3 regions of the Mesorhizobium sp. WSM4828 genome follow, and region 3 is predicted to be linked to each of the others. Evidence: predicted binding sites of a transcription regulator. Region 3 holds the regulator's gene; each other region holds the start of a gene.
The links. Region 3 encodes PhoB, which activates phosphate uptake and scavenging genes when phosphate is short. Its sites were predicted from a motif close to TGTCATNNANCTGTCAT; they were not measured.

Region 1 (6,877 bases), on a different contig from region 3:
GGCATAGCCGGTGATGAAATTGAACAACTGGGCGACATCGCGCGCGATTGTCGGGTCGGTGGTGAAGAAGGACAGATCGGTGTAGATGCGGGCGGTGACCGGGTGGTAGTTGCCGGTGCCCAGATGCACGTAATTGCGCAGCCTGCCATCCTCGCGCCGCACCACCAGCGACATTTTCGCGTGGGTCTTCAGTTCGAGAAAGCCGAAGACGACCTGGACGCCGGCGCGCTCGAGGTCGCGGGCCCAGCGGATGTTGGCCTCCTCGTCGAAACGCGCCTTGAGCTCGACCAGTGCGGTCACCGACTTGCCGGCTTCCGCCGCATCGACCAAAGCCCGCACGATCGGGCTGTCGTTGGAGGTGCGATAGAGCGTCTGCTTGATCGCCACCACTTCCGGGTCGGCCATTGCCTGGCGCAAGAACTGCACCACGACGTCGAACGATTCGTAAGGGTGGTGGACGATGATGTCCTTCTCGCGGATAGCGGCAAAGCAATCGCCGCCATGCTCGCGGATGCGCTCCGGAAAGCGCGGATTGTAGGGGGTGAATTTCAGATCGTCGCGGGCGACGGCGACGATCTCCGAAATCTGGCTGAGCGCCAGCGGACCGGTGAGCACGCTGATGCGGCTTGCCGAGACGCCAAGCTCGCCGGCGACGAAGTCGCGCAATTCGGGCGGCATCAGCATGTCGAATTCGATACGGATGACGGAGCCGCGGCGTCGCCGCTTCAGCGCCGTCTCGAACAAGCGCACCAGATCCTCGGACTCTTCCTCGACCTCGATATCGCTGTCGCGGATGATACGGAACGTGCCGGAGCCCTTGACCTCATAGCCTGGGAACAGCTTGCCGATATAAAGGCCGACCGCCTCCTCGAGCGGGATGAAGCGGACATGGCGCTTGCGATCCGGCAAACGGATGAACCGCCTCAGCGCCATCGGCAGGCGCAAAAGCGCACTCATCTCCTCGCCGTTCTTGCGGTGGCGCAATTGCAGCGCCATCGAGAAACCGAGATTGGGAATGAACGGGAACGGATGCGCCGGATCGATCGACAACGGCGTCAGCACCGGAAATACCTGCTCCTGGAAATGGTCCTCCAGCCAGGCCTTCTCGTCCTTGCTCAGCGCCTCGCGAGTGATGCTCTCAATGCCTTCCTTGTCTAGCAGCAGCATCAGCGCCGAAAGGCTTTTTTGCTGGTCCTCCTGCAGGCGCTCGACCTCGCGCAGCAATTGTTCAAGCTGCTGCTCGGGCGTGCGTCCGTCCGGGCTCTTCAGCACGATGCCCTCGCGCACCTGGCCGGCGAGACCGGCGACGCGGACCATGAAGAACTCGTCGAGATTGGCGGCCGATATCGACAGGAAGCGAACACGCTCGAGCAGCGGATGATTGGCGTTCAGCGACTCTTCGAGCACGCGTCGGTTGAATTGCAGCCAGGAAAATTCGCGGTTGACGAAGCGGTCGGGGTTGCCGCCTTCGGGGCTCGCCGCCTCGACGGTGATGAATTCGTTCTGGACCGGCTTCAGTTCGTTCATGGTTTCCGCTCTTCCCACACCGTTCGACGACCACAGCCTTAACCGGCTTAACTTATCCTCTGACAGGCTTTTGCGACAGTTTCATTTCATCGATCTTGCAAAGAGACGGGTTATGATCCAGATGCAATCGACAAGATCAGGAGACGACGATGGCAGGCGGTTCCATTCCCCATTTCCAGAACGATGCGGGCTATCCGGCAATCGACATCGGCGTCAAGGAATTCATGTGCACCGGCGCCAATCCGCCTTTCGACCACCCGCATGTATTTCTCGACATGGGCGACGACAATGAAAAAGTCTGCCCCTACTGCTCGACGCTCTATCGCTATTCGCCGAAGCTGAAGGCATTGGAAACGCAGCCGCCGGGCTGCCTCTATCTCGACCAGGCCGCCTGATTCTTCCGCGACAAGCCTGATGCAGGAAACGCAGTCCCGGCAGGTGGTCATCGCCGGGGCGGGCGTCGCCGGGCTGACCGCAGCACTTGCCTTCGCCGAGCGCGGCTATCGGATAAAACTGTTCGAACAGGCGCAGCACCTCGAGGCTGCCGGCGCCGGTATCCAGCTTTCACCCAACGCGACGTGCATTCTTCGACAATTAGGCGTACTCGATCGGCTGCTGCCGACGGTGGTGCGCCCGGAGGCGGTCGTGCTCAAGGATGCCGCCACGCTGCGCGAGCTGGCGCGCGTACCGCTTGGCCAGGCGGCAGAAACGCGCTGGGGAGCGCCCTATCTCGTTGCCCACCGCGCCGATCTGCAGTCAGCGCTGATGCAGCGGATAGCCGAGCGGCCCGAGGTCGAGCTTGTCACCGGCGCCCGCGTCGGCAGCGTCGCCACCGGACCGAATGGCATCACCGCAATAGTCGAGGTTGCCGGCACGGCCATCGAAACGGAAGCATCGTTGCTGATCGGCGCGGATGGCGTCTGGTCGTCGGTGCGAGAAACGCTTGCCCGCAAGGCGGTCGAATTCGGTAGGAGCCGGTTTTCCGGCGAGCTTGCCTGGCGCGCCACGGTGGCCGCCGACAGCCCCGCCGGACAAACCTTTGCAGCGATCGGTGCGGCCGATTGCGTTAGCGCATTCCTCTATTCCGGATTCCATATGGTCGCCTATCCGGTCAGCCGTGGCACTGCCTTCAATTTCGCCGCCTTCACCAGGGGCAAGCGCATCGCCGAGGGCTGGTCGGGGCATGCCGACCCCGCCAGCCTCTCAAGCGCCATGCGCGGTACCGCGCCGGCGCTGGTCCGTCTGGCGAGCGAAGCGGCACCGTGGACGGCATGGCCGATCCACACTGTCGAGCAGCGGCGGTGGACGACGCCGCAAGGCATCGCGCTGATCGGCGATGCGGCGCACGCGATGACGCCGTTTGCCGCGCAGGGCGCGGCGATGGCGATCGAGGACGCGGCGACGCTTGCCGGCTTCGTTGCCGCTTCGCCGTCCGATCTTGAGGGGGCGCTTGCCGCCTGGGAACAGGCGCGGCGGCCGCGCGTCGCCCAGGTTGCCCGCCGCGGCGCCGTCAATCGCCTCGCCTGGCATGCGGCCGGGCCGGTGGCGATGGCCCGCAACCTGTTCCTGGCGATGCGCTCACCCGAAAAGCTCGCCGCCGATCTTGATTGGCTTTATGGCTGGCGGGCGCGCGAGTCTGGGGATCGGCGATGAAGCTCGATAGGCCGGCAGGACAGAGAGGGGCGCGAAGGATCGCGGCGTTGATCAGCCGGAACCCTCTTCAATTGTAAAGCCGCATCGACAGGCCGAGCGATGCCGGCAGCGGGTTCCACCAGCCGGTGCGCAGGCCGGCCGTGCGCAGCGCCGCCGCCGTCCAGGTGTTGCAGCCGATCAGCGCGTTGAAATCACCATTGGCTTCGAAGAAACGATCGAAACGGGAATAGGCCGCATTCTCGATCGGAATGGCTCCGTTCGGCCCCTGCTGGAAGCTTGCCGCAATGTAATCGAGCAGCGCCGTAAACCGCTCCTCGCCGATGTCGAAACCCGCGACTTCGGGATGCGGCTCGGCGATGTCGCCGGAAACGTCGACATGCATCACCGATGCATCGACCGTCAGCGCCTTCATCACCGGCACCGCCTTCAGCTCCGACCAGGTCGGCGTCTCCAGATAGAAAGCGCGGCCGCCCCAGCCGAAGGCGATGTAGCGGACCTCCGCCATGTCGACCGGAATGCCGGCATCGACCAGAAAGTGGAAGCGCCGGCGCACATCGTCGTCGACCGGGATGGCGATGTCGGTGTGGATCGGATTTTGCAGCACCAGGATACGGTGGCTTGCGCCGATCGGATCGGCAACGGCCGCCGGCCAGAGCGGGCGCGGCAGCAGCGTGCCCAGCGCTACCGCTAGCGCTATTGCAACGGCTAGCAGGCCAAGAAAACGGGCAAGCTTCTTCATGCGGAAGGCATAGAACAAGCAATGCTCAAGGTGAAGCCTCTCCGGAAGTTGCACAGCTGACTTAGAGCTTGACGCGTATCCTCCCCGGGAGGATATGCTGGGGCATGTCAAATCACCTCCACGCCTCGCATCCTTCCATCACAAAGCGCCTGAAGCGCGCGCAAGGCCACCTCGCGGCGGTGCTGGCCATGATCGAGGCGCATCGCCCTTGCGTTGATCTGGCGCAGCAGCTTCATGCCGTCGAAAAAGCGATCAGCAGCGCCAAGCGCGAGCTGATCAACGACCACATCGAGCATTGCCTGACGGACAGCGTGGAAACCGGCGGCAACTCGCTGGCGGAACTCAAGCAGCTGGCGAAGTATCTATGAATGCCATTGTAGCCCCCATTCTGGAATGGTTCGGGTTCGGCTCGCACGCCGCACATCATCATGGCGATCACGGTTCGCACGGCCACACCCATGGCGTCATCGATGCGACAATTGCCACCACCGACCGGGGTATCTGGGCAATCAAATGGTCGTTCGTGATCCTGGCCATCACCGCGGCGCTGCAGATGGTCGTCGTTGTGCTGTCGGGAAGTGTGGCGCTGCTGGCCGACACAATCCATAACATCGGCGATGCGACCACGGCGATCCCGCTATGGATTGCGTTCGTGCTGGCGCGGCGCAAGCCGTCGCGGACCTTCACCTATGGCTTGGGGCGGGTCGAGGATCTGGCCGGCATCACTATCGTGCTCATCATCCTGTTCAGCGCTGTTGTCGCCGCCTACCAGGCCATCGACAGGCTGATCAATCCGCAAGTGGTGACACACCTCGGCTGGCTGACGGCGGCGGGCATTGTCGGCTTCCTCGGCAACGAGGCGGTTGCCGTGTTCCGTATCCGCGTCGGCCGCGAAATCAACAGCGCGGCACTGATTGCCGACGGCTACCACGCCCGCACCGACGGACTTACCAGCCTTGCCGTGGTCATCGGAGCCATCGGCGTCTGGCTCGGCTTTTCCTTGGCCGACCCGATCGTCGGCCTGCTGATCACGATTGCGATCTTCGGTGTCGTCTGGCAATCGGCACGTTCGGTGCTGACCCGCATGCTGGATGGAATCGAACCCGGTGTGATGGACGAAATCCGACATGCCGCCGAGCATGTTCCGGGCGCACGCATTGTCGATGCCAAGGCGCGTTGGATCGGACACAGATTGCACGCCGACATCGCAATTGCCGCAGACGAAACCCTGTCGCTGTCGGATGCGAACAAGATCGCGGCAGCGCTGAAGGACGAACTGTCCCAGCATATGCCGGCCCTGGCTGAGGCGAATGTGCGGTTTTCAACGGAACGTGGAGAGAACGACCATCCTCACGAGCACACGCACGACCATGGCCACATGCACTGACGCTCGCCGATTTTCTGCTAGTCTCGTCCGATGTTCCAGACGCTCGTCGAATTTCAGCGCGCGATCTATCTGACGCTCGGCGAACAGATCAAGCTGCTTGCGGCCGGAGGCAATTGGCTGGCGTTCGTGGCTTTCCTGCCGATGGGCGTCGTGTTCGGGGCTGCTCATGCGCTGACGCCGGGTCATAGCAAGGCCGTTCTGGCGACTTATCTTGCCGGTTCGGATGCGAAGGTCTCGCGCGGCCTGCTCGTATCTATCACGCTGTCGTTCACGCATGTGACGATTGCCGTTCTGATTGCGGCTCTCTCGCTGCCACTGGTCTCCATAGCATTGGGCAGCGTCGGCCGCGCTCCGCTTCTGGAGCATATCAGTCGTGGGCTGCTCGGCCTCATTGGCGTCTGGATGCTCTGGCGCGCTTTGAGCCACAGCCATCACCACAGGCACGAGGGCGAGGCTGTCGGCGTCATGGCAGGTCTGATCCCCTGCCCGCTGACGCTGTTCGCGATGACTTTCGCGATCTCCAGGGGTGTTCCGGCAGCGGGCGTCCTGTTTGCCGTCACCATGATGGTCGGCGTGGCGCTGACGCTGTCCTGCGTCGCGGTGTTGTCGATCCTGTTTCGGGAACGGCTTGTACAGTTTTTCGCGCGCCAGCCACGGCTGTTCGAAACCATCTCCCGGACCATTGAGGGCGCCGCCGGTCTCGCCCTTGCCGGCGTCGCCGTCTGGCAGATCACATCAACCTGAGAGAAAATATGGTTTCAGCCACTGCATGGCTCCCGGGCGGGTGCAGCAGTTGGAACGAGCCCAGTCGACGCCGGTCATGTCACATCGATCACGACCATCAGCCCGCCGCCGCCCTTCTCCTCGACATTGTTGTTCGTGGTGTGATGCGGGATGTGGCAATGGATCAGCCATTTGCCCGGACGCTGCGCCTTCCAGATCACGTCGTAGCGCTGACCCGGCCCGACGTTGATCGTATCAGCAAGGAAACGACCCGACGCAGGAATCGTCTCGCCGTCGCGGGCAACGACCTCGAACGGTCCGCCATGGATATGCATCGGATGGATGAAGCCGTTGTTGGTGCCGATGAACCGCACCTTGAGCGTCTCGCCGACCTTCATCGGGATCGTCTCGGTCGAGGGATAGGCCTTGCCGTTGATGGTGAAGAAATTCGGCATGCCGCCGTCCATCGGCATCGACGGGTAGGTCAGCCCTTCCCGCACCAGCCATTCCTGAAGCTCGATGACGTAATCATGGTCGGCCGCGACCTCGTCGGCGGGATTGGCGGGATCGATGATCAGCGCACCGTAGAGGCCGAGCGCCTGGGTCCGGTCCGGCTTGGCATGGGGGTGGTAGAAATAGGTTCCGTGCTGGGTTGCGGTGAATTCGTATGAATAGGATTGGCCGGGCTCGATCGGCGCCTGCGTGATTTCGGCCGGTCCATCCATCTGGTTCGGCAAGATCAAGCCATGCCAATGCACTGTCGTTTCCTCAGGCAGGCCGTTGGTGACGTTGATCCTGACCCGATCGCCCTGGCGAATGTGAATTCGCGGGCCGGGAATCTGGCCATT
Region 2 (6,877 bases), on a different contig from region 3:
GCTGCGACGCCTGTCGGGCTTTTTATAGCGCGACAGGATTTTCAACCAGGCGCGCTTGCTGTTTGCCACAGCTTCGGGGGAAATCATGTTCATCATGAAACATAGGCGGAGCAGGGCGCTGCCGCAAGACGAAGATCACGCAAAGTTACTGCGCGTAAATGTCGCGCGATGGCGAGGAATTGCGGCCGCAATTGCAGGTCGCGTCGTTGGCGGCGGTGTCTACCGACGGCGCCCGCCTGCGACCACCTTGGCTTCCACGCCGTCCAGGCGGTCGAGCAATTCCTTCAGACGGTCGGGAATATCGGACTCCGTGCGGAAGGCCGGCAAGGTGCGCAGAAAGCGCTTGGTCGCCTCGGTGCCGAGCTGGCGCCGGATATCGGCAGCGAGCCCGTCGCGTTTTTCGCCATTCCTGCGGGGCATCATCTCAAAATCCTGTGTCGGCTTCGAAACTCTTCCAAGGGAGGAATGGTTCCCGCATTGTAGTAGCCTGGCAAGCAAAGCCGGCGGTCACGGTAAAGTTTGAATTAAAATCGAAAGGTTTGCGCGGCCCGCCATCGGGCCGCGACAGCGGCTGCAGTAGCGCTTGCCCCTTGATTTTTGGTCGCTAAACCTCGATATCGGGCGCAAATCCACATCATTCGAAAATGACGGGAAACGGCGATGAGCGACCAGGCAAAAGACGAACGCGCGCCCGACGAAGCCGAGAAGACCGAGGCTGCCGCGGAGCCAAGGGAAGGCGGCGTCGACGGCGACTATGAAGCGCTTGTGCGGCTTCTGAAGGAAAACGAAGAGCTGAAGGATCGCGCACTGCGCGTCGCGGCCGACATGGAGAATTTGCGCCGCCGTACCGCCCGCGACGTCCACGATGCGCGCGCCTATGCGGTCGCCAACTTTGCCCGCGACATGCTTTCGGTGTCAGACAATCTGCGCCGTGCCCTGGATGCTATCCCGGAGGAGGCCAAAGCTTCGGGCGATGCCGGGTTCAAAGCGCTGATCGACGGCGTTGAGATCACCGAGCGCGCCATGCTGTCGGCGCTGGAACGTCACGGCGTGAAGAAGCTCGAACCCGAGGGCGAGAAATTCGATCCGAATTTCCACCAGGCGATGTTCGAGGTGCCCAATCCCGACGTGCCGGCCAACACGGTCGTGCAAGTCGTGCAGCCCGGCTATTCGATCGGCGAGCGCGTGTTGCGGCCGGCCATGGTCGGCGTCGCCAGGGGCGGCCCCAAGCATGTAGCAAGCGAAGCGCCGGTCGAGCCGGGGCCGGTCAATGAGCAGGCCGAGAAGGATGCGTGAACTGGGAATAGTGCACCGTTCTGCAGCAACCGTCACCAAAGCGTGAGGGATGATCGACCGCCCCCAACCTGTCCGATTGGAGGGGGCGATCAAACAGGTCGCCGTGCAGGGCTTTCCTGCCCCTCAGCCCAGCAGTTCACAGCCATAGCGGCGAACCACGTCGGGGAATGTCTCCATGTCCGGCATTCCTTCTCCGTCCGGAGGGATGCGCCTGTCGTCGGTGGGCACACTGGTCGCCCTCAGAAGTTCCTCGAAACCGCCAGGCGTGAAGAAGAACAGCATGCGGGCCGGCCCACGCTTGACCGTATAGCGGTGCGGCACGTCGCGTGGCCCAAAGAGAAACGAACCGGGTCCAGCCATTATCTTCCTGCCGCCGATCTCGAACTCGATCTCGCCTTCCATCACCTGGAATGACTCGTCCTCGCGATGGTGCACATGCAGCGGCGCCTCGCCTTCATTCTCGAGCACTTCGATCAGCGTGAACTGGCCCGCCGTCTGGGCCGCTGTCGCCTTGATCACCGCCAGCGAGCCAAGCCACCAGCGTGCCTCTCCTTCCAAGGGGTGACTGCAAAAGGCGCGAGGGGTGCTCCCGCCGGCTTTGCCACTAGCCACGGCCGCCACAGAGTGGTAGCCGACCTTCAGCGAGGCGGTGTTCACCATCGAGCAATAGTTTTTGATGCCGGGCAAAGTAGACCAGACTTCGCCAGCCGCCTTGGCGCTGTCTATGTCCGCCCATTGGAATATCTCCGTCCAGCCGCCTTCGGATTTGAGCAGGCGACGGTTGAGGAAACCCTTGAGCTTTCGCACCTCGTCATTCACTTCATCCCTGGTCTGCAGGAACATCTGCTCGGTGAATCCGGGCTTCAATGCAAATTCGGTGATTTCAACGACATTCGTGTCCATGACTTCCTCCCTTTGCTATCTGACCTTTGTTTCGCCTCCCGCATTCTGTTCGCTCAAGACGTGCTCGTTCGGCCTTGGCCTTTGAGCCAGCAGAGCGCCATTTCTGTTGCCGTTTCGACGGCGAGGTCCACCGCCATGCCGCGTATCCGCATCGCGTTGAACGTCGGAAAGTCGAATAGAAAGCTGATTGCCTGCACGACATCATTGCCGGGACTGTCGTGCGCCAGTGCCTCGCGCACGAATCCGGCCACCATGTGTCGCAGGTATTCCTCCCATTCCCGCATGGCTGGAAGCTGGCGCTCGCGCAGGTCGCTTTCGAGATGCCGTCCGCCACGGTGGTAGAAGGCGAACAGCTCGTTGGCGACCCGGTGCAACCGTTCTTTAGAGTCCGTCGCCCCGCCGATTATCTCCGTCACCGATTCGGGCGACGGAGGACGCAGGCGCTCCATCAGCACTTCGCCGCACGCCGGAACTAGGTCGTCCAGAGTAGGAAAATGCTTGTAGACGGTGCCAACGGCGACATCGGCTTCCGTAGCGATGTCCTTCCAAGTCGTGCCGAAGATGCCGTTCTGGGTGTGCAGCTTGATTGTCGCGTCGAGGATGCGCTGCCTCGTCTTAGCGGAGGCGGCAGTCCGGGAACCCATGCTGTAGCGGCGAGGGGACACAGGCGTCCACCTAATTGAATGAACAATTCAACCATTTAATTCATTTGGGGTCAATCCGCTTTCTCGGGAGCCACTCGCTATTCCCTACTCACTGTTTCATTATTCACTCCATGAACCCCATTGAGCTTCTCGACTACACCGGCGTCGCCGTTTTCGCGGCGACCGGTGCGCTGGCCGCCTCGCGCAAACAGCTCGACATTATCGGTTACCTGTTTCTGGCTAGCGTTGCCGGCATCGGGGGCGGCACGGTTCGCGACGTCATCCTCAACGTGCCCGTGTTCTGGGTGGGAAACCGCGACTATGTGCTAATCTGTGCGGCGGTGGCGGTCGTCGTCTTCTTCAGCGCACATCGTTTGGAGTCCCGCTACAAATTGCTGCTCTGGCTCGATGCCATAGGTCTTGCGGCCTTTTCGGTGATGGGCGCGGCCAAGGGGCTGACGATCACCGGCTCACCTGTAGTTTCGATCGTCACCGGCATGCTCACCGGAACCCTTGGCGGCATTCTGCGCGATCTGTTGACAGGTGAGCCTTCGGTGCTCCTGAGACCGGAGATCTACGTTACCGCAGCGCTTGCCGGCGCCGGCCTCTACACACTTGGCGATTTCGCCGGACTGCCGCCGCTTGCGTCGGGCCTGGCAGGTTTCATGGCGGCTTTCTGCGTGCGCGGCGGCGCGCTCAAATTCGGCTGGGCCTTTCCGTCCTACAAAAGCAAGCCTGGCCGGCGTCCGGAAGATATTCCCTGAATTAAGGTGTCAGGCCGCAAACCGCTGCGCTTCCCCGCCATAATAATTGACGTAGCGGGCGCCGATCTCCTTGACGGGCATCACCACGAACACGTCGACCGTCGAGAATTCACGGTCGATGACGCAGCCGTCGCCGATGCGCGCGCCGACGCGCAGATAGCCCTTGACCAGCGGCGGCATCGCGGCGATCGCCGCCTTGGCATTGACGGCCTCGATCGGCATCAGATCCATGGAACAATAGCGCCCGGCGACGGCACGCACGTCCCACGATGAATTCGTCCGGCAGTGGTGGGCAAGATAGGTCAGCGCCTCGGCATGTGCCGCCGGCACGGTGCCGTGGAACGACGCGCAACCGGTCATCACGCCGATGCCGTAATGGTTGATATAGGCCCAGATGCCTTGCCACAGCGCCTCGATGGTGCGCTTCGAGCGGTATTCCGGCAGAACGCAGGAGCGGCCGAGTTCGAGGAAGCGCTGGCCGGGATGCCGCGCGATCAGCTTGGTCAGCTCGAATTCGCCTTCGGAATAGAAGCCGCCGGCCGCCGCGGCAATCTCCTGCCGCAGCAGGCGGTAGGTGCCGACGATGCGGCGATGCTCGGGGCCGGAAAGCGAAGTATCGAAGACCAGCAGATGGTCGCAGAGGGGATCGAAGCGATCGGCGTCGCGACGGTCCTGCATCTGGAACAGGTCCTTCCTGGCGCCAAGCTCGTCGTAGAACACCCGGTAGCGCACTTCCTGCGCGGCAGCGATCTCGGCCTCGTTGCGGGCGAGCCGCACTTCGAGATTGCCGATGCGGCCGAGCGATGCGCCTTTTATGACGGCATCGGCGTTCCGGCCGACGAGCAAAGGCCCGCTGGCGTTCGGCCGAGCATCACATTCCGGCATGACTGTATGCACGAGTGATTCTCCTTCGAGCCATCCCTCTTGGCACGGGGATACGGTGTAGGTGCAACAGGATTGTGACAGTACCGTGATACGGCTCTGCGGGCAATACTTCGTCGGCTGGGTAATCTATCAACCGTCTATGTTGTGCCTCAGGCGGCCACTTGGCCCTCGACCGCATGAACCAGGGCATCGGGGTCGAGCGGCTTGGTGACGAAGCCGCTGGCACCGTGAGCGAGCACGGCGTGGCGGGTCTTTTCCTGGCTGTCGGCCGACAGCACCATGATCGGCACCGGCGGCACCGCGGTCTCCTCCTCATGGCGGCGGATGGCGGCGATGGCGTCCAGACCGTCCATGACAGGCATGTGCAAGTCCATCAGCACCACGTCGTAGCGGTGCTTGTGGCCGGTGCTGATGACCGCCTCGACGGCGGCCTTGCCGTTGCCGACCACTTTGACGCGATGCCCGGCCTTCAGGAGGGTGGCGCGGGCCAGCATGGCGTTGATGTCGTTGTCCTCGGCGATCAGCACTGACAGGCCCTGCTGGCGGCCGCCAATGGCGTGCCCAGCCTGCGCGCCGCGCTTTTGCAATTGCGGCTCGGCGATGACCGGCGCATGGCTGGTCAAAAGCACGCGCAGCAGTGTCTCGCCGCGCACCGGCCTCGCCAGGAAGGTGGCATAACCGTTGGCACGGAACTCGCCAAGCATGCCGCGGTCGGTGGGCGCGATCAGCGTCACTGCCTCGCAATCGGCAAATCCGCTCTGGCGCAGGCGCCTGAGCAGCCTGCCGTCGCTTTGCTCCATGGCAGCATCGATCAGAAGCACGTCGCAGCCCTCGGCGAAAGGGGTGGCCTGGGCGGCGGCGGTGGCCAGATCGACCGTGCCGCCATTGGCGCGAATGGTGCGGGCAATGGCTTCGGCCTCGACCAGGTTCTTCGACACGATCACCGCATGCCGGCCCGACAGCGGGTCCTGCCGGATCTGCGCCGCCTCGACGGCGGAAATAGCGGGAATATCGAAGACGAACTCGGACCCCTGGCCAAGCCGGCTCGACACGGAGATGGTGCCGCCCATGGCGGTCACCAGGCGCTTGGAAATGGCAAGACCGAGGCCGGCACCGCCATGCGCACGGGTCGAGGTGCCGTCAGCCTGTTCGAAGTCCTCGAAGATGCGCTCCATGTCCTGCTCGCGCAGACCGGGGCCGGTGTCTGAGATGGTGAAGCGGATGCGGTCGGTGGTTTCGGTGCGGACGCGGGCGATGCTTGCCAGGACACCGCCGCTGTCGGTGAACTTGACGGCGTTGCCGATGAGGTTGAGCAGCACCTGCCTGACCCTGCCGGGGTCGGCGGTGATCAACTGCGGCACGTCGGGTTCGACATGACAGCCGAGGCCGATATCCTTGGCAAAAGCCCGCGCCGCCAAAAGCTCGACGACATTGTCGGCGATCTCGCGCACCGACGTCGGCTGCGGTTCGGGATCGAAGCGGCCGGCCTCGATCTTGGAGTAGTCGAGCAGGTCCTCGATCAGCGCCAGCAGCGCGCTGGCCGAGGTCGAGATGGCGCCGACATAGGTCCGCTGCTCGGGCGAAAGGCTGGTGTCGGCGAGAAGCCGGGCCATGCCCATGATGCCGTTCATCGGCGTGCGGATCTCGTGGCTGACTGTGGCGAGGAAGCGCGATTTGGCCTGGCTCGCATATTCGGCCCGCTCGCGGGCGGTGATCAGCGAGGATTCGGCGCGCTTGCGGGCAGTGATGTCGCGGGCGATGGCGCGATGCGAGACGGCGCCGCTGTCCTTGTCGCGCACCGACAGCTCGATCCAAGAGAACCAGCGTGGGCCGTCCGGCGTGCGAATGGCGACGTCGGTGGAACTCAGGCATTCATGGTCGGAAAACGCGGCGTCGGGGACGATGCCGACATCGATGCCCAGTTCGGCCAGGGTCTTGCCGGCAAGGTCGCGCTGGTCGGTTTCGACAAGGTCGGCGAAGACCTTGTTGGCGTAGACGATGTGGCCGTCGCGGTCGCGGTGGACGACGAGATCGCCGAGTGCATCGATCAGACCGCGAAAGCGCTCCTCGCTCTCCTGCATCTCCCACATGCGGTCGGCAAGCGTCTCGATTTCGGCGCGGCTGCGGGCGGTCGTGGCATCGAGCAGGGCCACCGCGCGGCGCTCGGTGCGCCTGTTGCGCAGATGCATGGCGAGCCCGGCGATGGCTGTCGCCAAAAGGCCGATGGTGATGAAGATCGGCGCTCCGGTCAGATGCGAAAGGCCCGCCAGCACGACGATGGCGACGAGCGTCAGGAAGGGCAGGCCTTCGCGGTTGGAGGCCGGCAGTTCCGGCGCCAGCGGCGGCGCGGCGACAAGCTGCCGTCCTGGCGCCTCGGGGGCCGTC
Region 3 (6,877 bases):
CCTGCGAGATACCGCCATTGCGCGCGTCGAACAGCGCCCGGGTTGAGCGCAGCAGCGACAGGTCCAGGTCGATGCGGCTTTCAATCCGGTTAAGCGCGTCGTCGGCCGTCGCCTCGAATTTTATGCGGGCCGCCTCCTGGGTGGCAAAATAGGCAAAACCCGCCATCGTCAGGCTGATCAGCGCGACGGCGATGAAAGCAACGGTCGGAAAAAGCTTCTTCAATTGCGGATACGTCCCGTGGACGGTTCGGCATCTTTATGGGCAAGTCCCGACGCCAACACAATGGCGAGGCCAAAGCATGGTGACGGCTGGCATATTTTGGCGACTTGTGATTAGCCGGCTAATTCTCGTTTCATGCGGCGATCTTCAGGGCGCCCGGCCCCGGAATGGCGCCGGGTGGGCACTTGCCGAGGATAATCATGCCGAGCACTTCGTCCTGGGTGACGTCGGTTGTGCGTGCCGTGCCGACAACCCGACCGTTCTTCATGACGCAGACACGGTCGGCAAGCTCGAACACGTCGTGAATATCATGGCTGATCAGGAAGATGCCGATGCCGTCGGACTTGAGCTGCCTGACCAGTTCGCCGACCTGCGCCGTCTCTTGCGGCCCGAGTGCCGCCGTCGGCTCGTCCATGATCAGGATGCGGGCGTTGAACAGGATGGCGCGGGCGATCGCAACCGACTGCCGCTGGCCGCCTGAAAGCTTTACCACCGGCTCCTTGAAGCGTTGGAAACGCGGATTGAGCCTGCCCATCACCTTGCGCGCCTCGGCCTCCATGGCGACGTCGTCGAGCGTACCCCAGCCGGTCATCAGCTCGCGGCCGAGAAACAGGTTGGCGGCCGCATCGACATTGTCGGCCAGCGCCAGCGTCTGGTAGATCGTCTCGATACCGTACTTCTTGGCGTCGCGGGGATTGGAGATCGAAGCCTCCTCGCCGTTGACGAAAATCTGGCCCGCATCGCGCTTGTAGGCGCCGGACAGGATTTTTATCAACGTCGATTTGCCGGCACCGTTGTGTCCGAGCAAAGCCATCACCTCGCCCGGGAAAAGGTCGACAGAGGCATCGTCGACGGCGCGAATGCCGCCGAAGGCGATCGAGATGTTGCGCATGTCGATCAGCGGCGTGCCCGTGGGGGCGGTCCTGTCTGCCATGCTCGTTCTCCTCACTAGACCCGTTTGCGATAGACTGTATCGAGCCACACCGCGACCACCAGCACGGCGCCGACAACGATGCTCTGAAGCGGCGAATCGATGCCGAGCAGGACCATGCCGGATTGCAGCGACTGCATCAAAAGCGCGCCGAGCATGGCGCCAAGCACTGTGCCGGAGCCGCCGGCGAGCGACGTGCCGCCGATCACCGCCGCCGCGATGACCAGGAGTTCGTCCAGGGTCCCCAGCGCATTGGTCGACGCATTGAGGCGGGCCGATGCGATTGCCGCACTTATCGCGGCCAGCACGCCCATGATCATGAACACCTTCATGGTCACCCAGCGCGTGTTGATGCCGGCAAGTTCCGCCGCTTCCGGGTTGCCGCCAATGGCAAAGACATAGCGGCCGAAACGGGTGCGTTTGGTGATGAAGGTCATGACGATGCCGACTGCGACAGCGATCAGCACCGGTATGGCGATGCCATGGGCGATGAACAGCCCGCCTTCGGGGAGGGTGATGCCGTTCCGCTGGGCGTACTGGCGAACGATGCCGATCGGCCAGGGATAGGAATTGGCGATCCAGACAGCGCCAAGGATGGCGGCACAGGCGACAACACCGAGCAGGGTCTCCGCCCAGACGGGGCGCAGCGGAAATTTGAACCGCTTGCGCTGCGACCGGCCGTTGAGCAGCATGAAGGCGACGCCCACACAGGCGAGAATGCCGACGATCCAGCTTGCGGTTGCGCCGATCGAGCCACGCGGCCCGCCGCCCATGAGCTGGAAGGTGGCGTCGAGCGGCGCGACGGTGCGCCCGCTCGTCATCAACCATGCCATGCCGCGCCATACCAGCAGGCCGCCCAGCGTCACGATGAAGGCCGGAACCTCGAGATAGGCGATGATAAAGCCCTGGAACGCGCCGATCAGGAGGCCGAGCGCCACGCCGGCAGCCAGCGCGATGATCCATATCCAGGGATTTCCAAGCTGGAATCCCATGACGCGGATGAGGAATTCGGCCTGCGCCACGCCCATCACCATGCCGATCACGCCTTCGACGGAGCCGACAGAAAGATCGATGTTGCGCATCACGATGACCAGCACCATGCCCGTCGCCATGATCGCGACCGAGGAGGTCTGCACCGACAAGTTCCAGAGATTGCGCGGCGTGAGGAAAAGCCCACCCGAGAGTATGTGGATCCCGACCCAGATGACTAGCAGCGCGCCGACCATGCCGAGCATGCGCGTGTCGAGTTCGGTTGCCTTGAGAAATCGGGCAACGATGCCGAGCTCGGATTCACGCGCCCGGTCTGCCGTGCCGTCGACCGGCGTGTTCGAAGTTGTGTCGGTCATCTTGTTTCTCCCGCCGGGTTGCCGTCTGCCGCGGATGCCGGAAGCAGCCTAGAAGTTATCCGCCGGAAGCGGAAAAACAACTCTTCTTGAAAAAACGCCGCGGCGAGCGGCCGCGGCGTTCGGACGTCTCGGAAACGTCGGCTCAGTTGCAGACTGCAACAGTGCCCGCCGCCACGCCGGCGCAGACCTCTTCTTTCTTGATCCAGCCGGCGTCGATGACGACGTTGAGGTTATCCTTGGTGATGGCGACCGGGGTCAGGAACAGCGACTTGACGGTATTGCCGCCGGGCGTGGTGAAATCCTTCACGCCGGCAATGTCGGTCATCTGCTTGCCGTCGGCCAGTTGCGAGGCGATCTCGGCGGCGTTCTTGCCGAGCTCGCGCGCGTCCTTCCACACCGACACGGTCTGTGTGCCGAGCGCGATGCGGTTCAGCGCGGCGTGGTCGCCGTCCTGGCCCGAGACCGGAACAGATCCGGCCAGCCCTTGCGCCGTCAGCGCGGCGACGACGCCGCCGGCAGTGCCGTCGTTGGCGGCGACCACGGCATCGACCTTGTTGTCGTTCGCCGTCAGGAATTGTTCCATGTTCTTCTGGGCGTTGGCCGGCAGCCAGCCGTCGGTATAGGCCTCGCCGACATTCTTGATCTTGCCGCTGTCGATAGCGTCCTTCAGCACTTCCATCGAACCGGCAAACAGGAAATCGGCATTCGGATCGGCACCCGAGCCCTTGATGAAGACGTAGTTGCCTTCCGGCTTCACCTTGAACACTTCGCGGGCCTGCATGCGGCCGACTTCCTTGTTATCAAAGGTCAGGTAAAAGACGTCCTTGTTCTCGATCAGCCGGTCGTAGCCGACAACCGGAATACCTTCGTCCAGCGCCTTTTGCACGGCTGGCCCGATGGCTGAAGCGTCCTGGGCCAGGATGATCAGTGCGTTGGCGCCCTGCGAGATCAGGCTCTCGACGTCGGTGAGCTGCTTGCCGGGGTTGGACTGCGCGTCGGCGGAAATATACTTGTCGCCTGCGGCCTCGATGGCCGCCTTCATTGCGGCCTCGTCGGTCTTCCAGCGCTCTTCCTGGAAGTTCGACCAGGAGACGCCGATGACCTTGTCTTTAGCCTGCGCCACCGACGCCAGCGCCAGCGTCATGGCGACACCCGCCAGAATGGCGGTCGTGAATTTCTTCATCATATCCTCCCTGCGCCGCGTACGGCGTGACCAATTGGCTCAAAGACCACCTTAGAAGCTCTAATTTTTTCGAGCCTCGAAAAAATACTGGCCCGATCTCCGGCTGCTGTCAACATCGATTCTGATGGATTTTGATGACTCTGCGAGTTTTTTCGAGCGTCGGAATAAACGATGACAGCGCCACCGGCATCTGACACTATTTGCCTGCATCCGACACTATTTGTCGGACATTACCGACGGCTTCCGGTTCATGAGCGGCCGCGGCAACCGGGAGGAAAGCAAAACGATGTCGGTCGGAATCCGCCATGACGATTTGCGCCGGCGCAACCGGGCGATGGTGATCTCGGCGGTGCGCCGGGCCGGCCAGCCATCGCGTACTGAGATCGCAGCAACCACCGGCCTCAGCCATTCGACCATATCGGCGATCTCCTCCGACCTGATACGGGAAGGCATCCTCGCCGAGAGCAAGGCAAGCGAGCCCGTTTCGTTGAAACGCGGTCGTCCGCAGGTCGGCCTCGCCCTCAACCCGGAAGCTGCGGCGGTGTTGACCGTGGTGTTGTCGCTGAATTTCCTGTCGGCCGCCATTATCGACTATGCGGGACAGGTGGTCGCCGAGGAACAGCGCCGGCTGGACACGCTGACCATGCCGCGCGACGAGTTGATCCGTGAATGCATGGCCATCGTCCGGCGCCGGCTTGAGGATCCAGACCTTGACGTCCGCAGTGTCGCCCGCATCGCGCTGGCTATCCAGGGCATTACCGACTCCCCTGCACGCGCCATGCTGTGGTCGCCGATCACGCCGCAGACCGACATCGCCTTTGCCGACATGCTGGAGGACGAATTCGGCATCCCGGCAACGGTGGAGAACGACTGCAACATGATGGCGGTGGCTTTGCGCTGGCGCAATCCGGATCGCTATCGCGACGACTTCATCGCCATCCTGCTTTCGCATGGCATCGGCATGGGGCTGGTGCTGAAGGGCGAACTGTTCACCGGCACGCATTCCTCGGGCGGCGAATTTGGCCACATGATCCATCGTCCGGGCGGCGCGCTCTGCCGTTGCGGGCGGCGCGGCTGCATCGAGGCCTATGCCGGCAACTACGCCATCTGGCGCAACGCCAGGCAGATGAGCGAAGACAGCGAACCGGTCGCCGACGTCAGCGACGCCGACATGCGCGCACTGGCGGCCCGGGCGCGCGAGAAGGATGGGCCGGAACGCGAGGCCTACCGCAAGGCCGGCGAAGCGCTGGGTTTCGGTCTCGGCTCGCTGTTCGCGCTGATCGATCCGGCGCCGGTCGCGATGGTCGGCGCCAGTGCCGCTGCCTTCGATCTGATCGAGCCGGCCTTGCGCGAGGCCATCGCCCAGACCGCCGGTGGCCAGCATTCGGGCTCGATCTCCTTCGACACCGAACCAAACGAATTGCCGCTGATCCGCGAAGGCTGCGCGATGCGGGCGTTAAGCTTCGTCGACCAGGAGATTTTCGCGCCGGGCGCGCAAATGAGGCCCGGCGTCAGAAAGCACGTAGCCTGACCAGGCGGATCAATCTTCCCTGATCGCATAACCGGCACCGCGGATGGTGCGGATGACATCCGGCATGCGGCCGTTGTTGACCGCTTTGCGCAGCCGGCCGACATGCACGTCCACTGTGCGTTCGTCGATATAGATCGTCTCGCCCCAGACATTATCGAGCAACTGGCTGCGCGAGAACACGCGGCCCGGATGCCGCATCATGAATTCGAGCAGCCGGAATTCGGTCGGCCCGAGCCTGATCTCGCTCTTCTTGCGATAGACCCTGTGCGATTCGCGATCGAGCACGATGTCGCCGACCTTCAGCACGCTGGACAGCACTTCCGGCTTGGCGCGGCGCAGCAGCGCCTTGACCCTGGCCATGAATTCCGGCGTCGAAAACGGTTTGACCAGATAGTCGTCGGCGCCGGTCGAAAGACCGCGCACCCGGTCGCTCTCCTCGCCGCGCGCGGTCAGCATGATGATCGGCAACCGCTCGGTTTCGGGGCGCACCCGCAACCGACGACAGAGCTCGATGCCGGAAACCGCTGGTATCATCCAGTCGAGCACCAGAAGGTCGGGCACATTCTCCTGTAAACGGATCTCGGCTTCGTCGCCGCGTGTCACTACCTCGACCTGGTAGCCTTCGGATTCGAGATTGTAGCGGAGCAGCACACCCAACGGCTCCTCGTCCTCCACCACCATTATGCGTGGTGCGATCATCGGCTGGGCACCCCCATCATGTCACCGGCGCGGACATTGTCGTTTCGTCCTGCTTCGGACGATTGACCGGCAATTGCTCGCCGGTCAGCACATAGTACGCATTTTCGGCGATGTTGGTAACATGGTCGCCGATCCGCTCCAGATTCTTGGCGCAGAACAGCAGATGCGTGCAAGCAGTGATGTTGCGCGGATCTTCCATCATGTAGGTCAACAGCTCGCGGAACACGGACGTGTATTTGACGTCGATGCGCTCGTCGGCGGCACGCAGCTTGGCCAACGCGGCCGCATCGCCTGCAGCATATTCCTCGATAACGCCCTGCACCTGGATGAGCACCAGCTGCGCCATCGCGTCGATGGAATGCGACAAGTCGCGCGGCGTGACGCTGAGGCCGACCGCACTCACACGCTTGGCGATATTCTTGGCAAGGTCGCCGATGCGTTCGAGGTCGCCGGCCATGCGGATCGCTCCGACCACATGGCGGAGATCGTGGGCCATCGGCTGGCGTTTGGCGATCAGGGTGATGGCGCGGTCGTCCAGTTCGCGTTGACGCGCATCCATGATGGCGTCGTCGGAAACGACGCGTTGCGCCAACACGTTGTCGGAATTCAACAGGGCCTTGGTCGCCCCGCCGACCATCGAACCGGCGAGGTCGGCCATGTCGCGGATCAGCTTGCTGATCTGCTCGAGATCCTCGTCGAAAGAAGCGACTGTGTGTTCGCCCATGGTCCTGTCCTCATATGCATGATCGGAACGGCTCAGCCGAAGCGGCCGGTGATGTAATCCTGCGTGCGCTTCTCTCGGGGCGACGTGAAGATCTTCTCGGTCCGGTCGAACTCGACCAGTTCACCCAGATACATGAAGGCGGTCTGGCGCGACACGCGCGCCGCCTGCTGCATGTTGTGGGTGACGATGACGATCGTGTAGTCGGCTTGCAATTCGTCGATCAGCTCCTCGATTTTTGCGGTC

Region 1: a site for PhoB is predicted at 1,600-1,616, ahead of AC0L2X_RS04505 (RNA degradosome polyphosphate kinase). Genes of this name have one in related genera too.
Region 2: a site for PhoB is predicted at 4,556-4,572, ahead of olsB (l-ornithine N(alpha)-acyltransferase). Genes of this name have one in related genera too.

Annotation. Positions count from the first base shown of each region.
Region 1 is NZ_JBVVQK010000002.1:348,478-355,354, reverse strand. It holds gene AC0L2X_RS04505 (RNA degradosome polyphosphate kinase) at 1-1,527, opposite strand, end outside; gene AC0L2X_RS04500 (zinc-finger domain-containing protein) at 1,677-1,922, shown strand; gene AC0L2X_RS04495 (FAD-dependent monooxygenase) at 1,942-3,180, shown strand; gene AC0L2X_RS04490 (TIGR02117 family protein) at 3,248-3,919, opposite strand; gene AC0L2X_RS04485 (metal-sensing transcriptional repressor) at 4,024-4,287, shown strand; gene AC0L2X_RS04480 (cation diffusion facilitator family transporter) at 4,284-5,306, shown strand; gene AC0L2X_RS04475 (HoxN/HupN/NixA family nickel/cobalt transporter) at 5,337-6,050, shown strand; gene AC0L2X_RS04470 (multicopper oxidase domain-containing protein) at 6,125-6,877, opposite strand, start outside.
Region 2 is NZ_JBVVQK010000029.1:14,079-20,955, forward strand. It holds gene AC0L2X_RS26115 (fatty acid desaturase) at 1-93, opposite strand, end outside; gene AC0L2X_RS26120 (hypothetical protein) at 220-423, opposite strand; gene grpE (nucleotide exchange factor GrpE) at 661-1,296, shown strand; gene AC0L2X_RS26130 (cupin domain-containing protein) at 1,420-2,199, opposite strand; gene AC0L2X_RS26135 (TetR/AcrR family transcriptional regulator) at 2,253-2,864, opposite strand; gene AC0L2X_RS26140 (trimeric intracellular cation channel family protein) at 2,975-3,607, shown strand; gene olsB (l-ornithine N(alpha)-acyltransferase) at 3,617-4,492, opposite strand; gene AC0L2X_RS26150 (hybrid sensor histidine kinase/response regulator) at 4,642-6,877, opposite strand, start outside.
Region 3 is NZ_JBVVQK010000012.1:114,384-121,260, forward strand. It holds gene AC0L2X_RS16160 (CHASE domain-containing protein) at 1-223, opposite strand, end outside; gene AC0L2X_RS16165 (ATP-binding cassette domain-containing protein) at 354-1,154, opposite strand; gene AC0L2X_RS16170 (sugar ABC transporter permease) at 1,169-2,497, opposite strand; gene xylF (D-xylose ABC transporter substrate-binding protein) at 2,640-3,680, opposite strand; gene AC0L2X_RS16180 (ROK family protein) at 3,967-5,211, shown strand; gene phoB (phosphate regulon transcriptional regulator PhoB) at 5,221-5,910, opposite strand; gene phoU (phosphate signaling complex protein PhoU) at 5,927-6,634, opposite strand; gene pstB (phosphate ABC transporter ATP-binding protein PstB) at 6,667-6,877, opposite strand, start outside.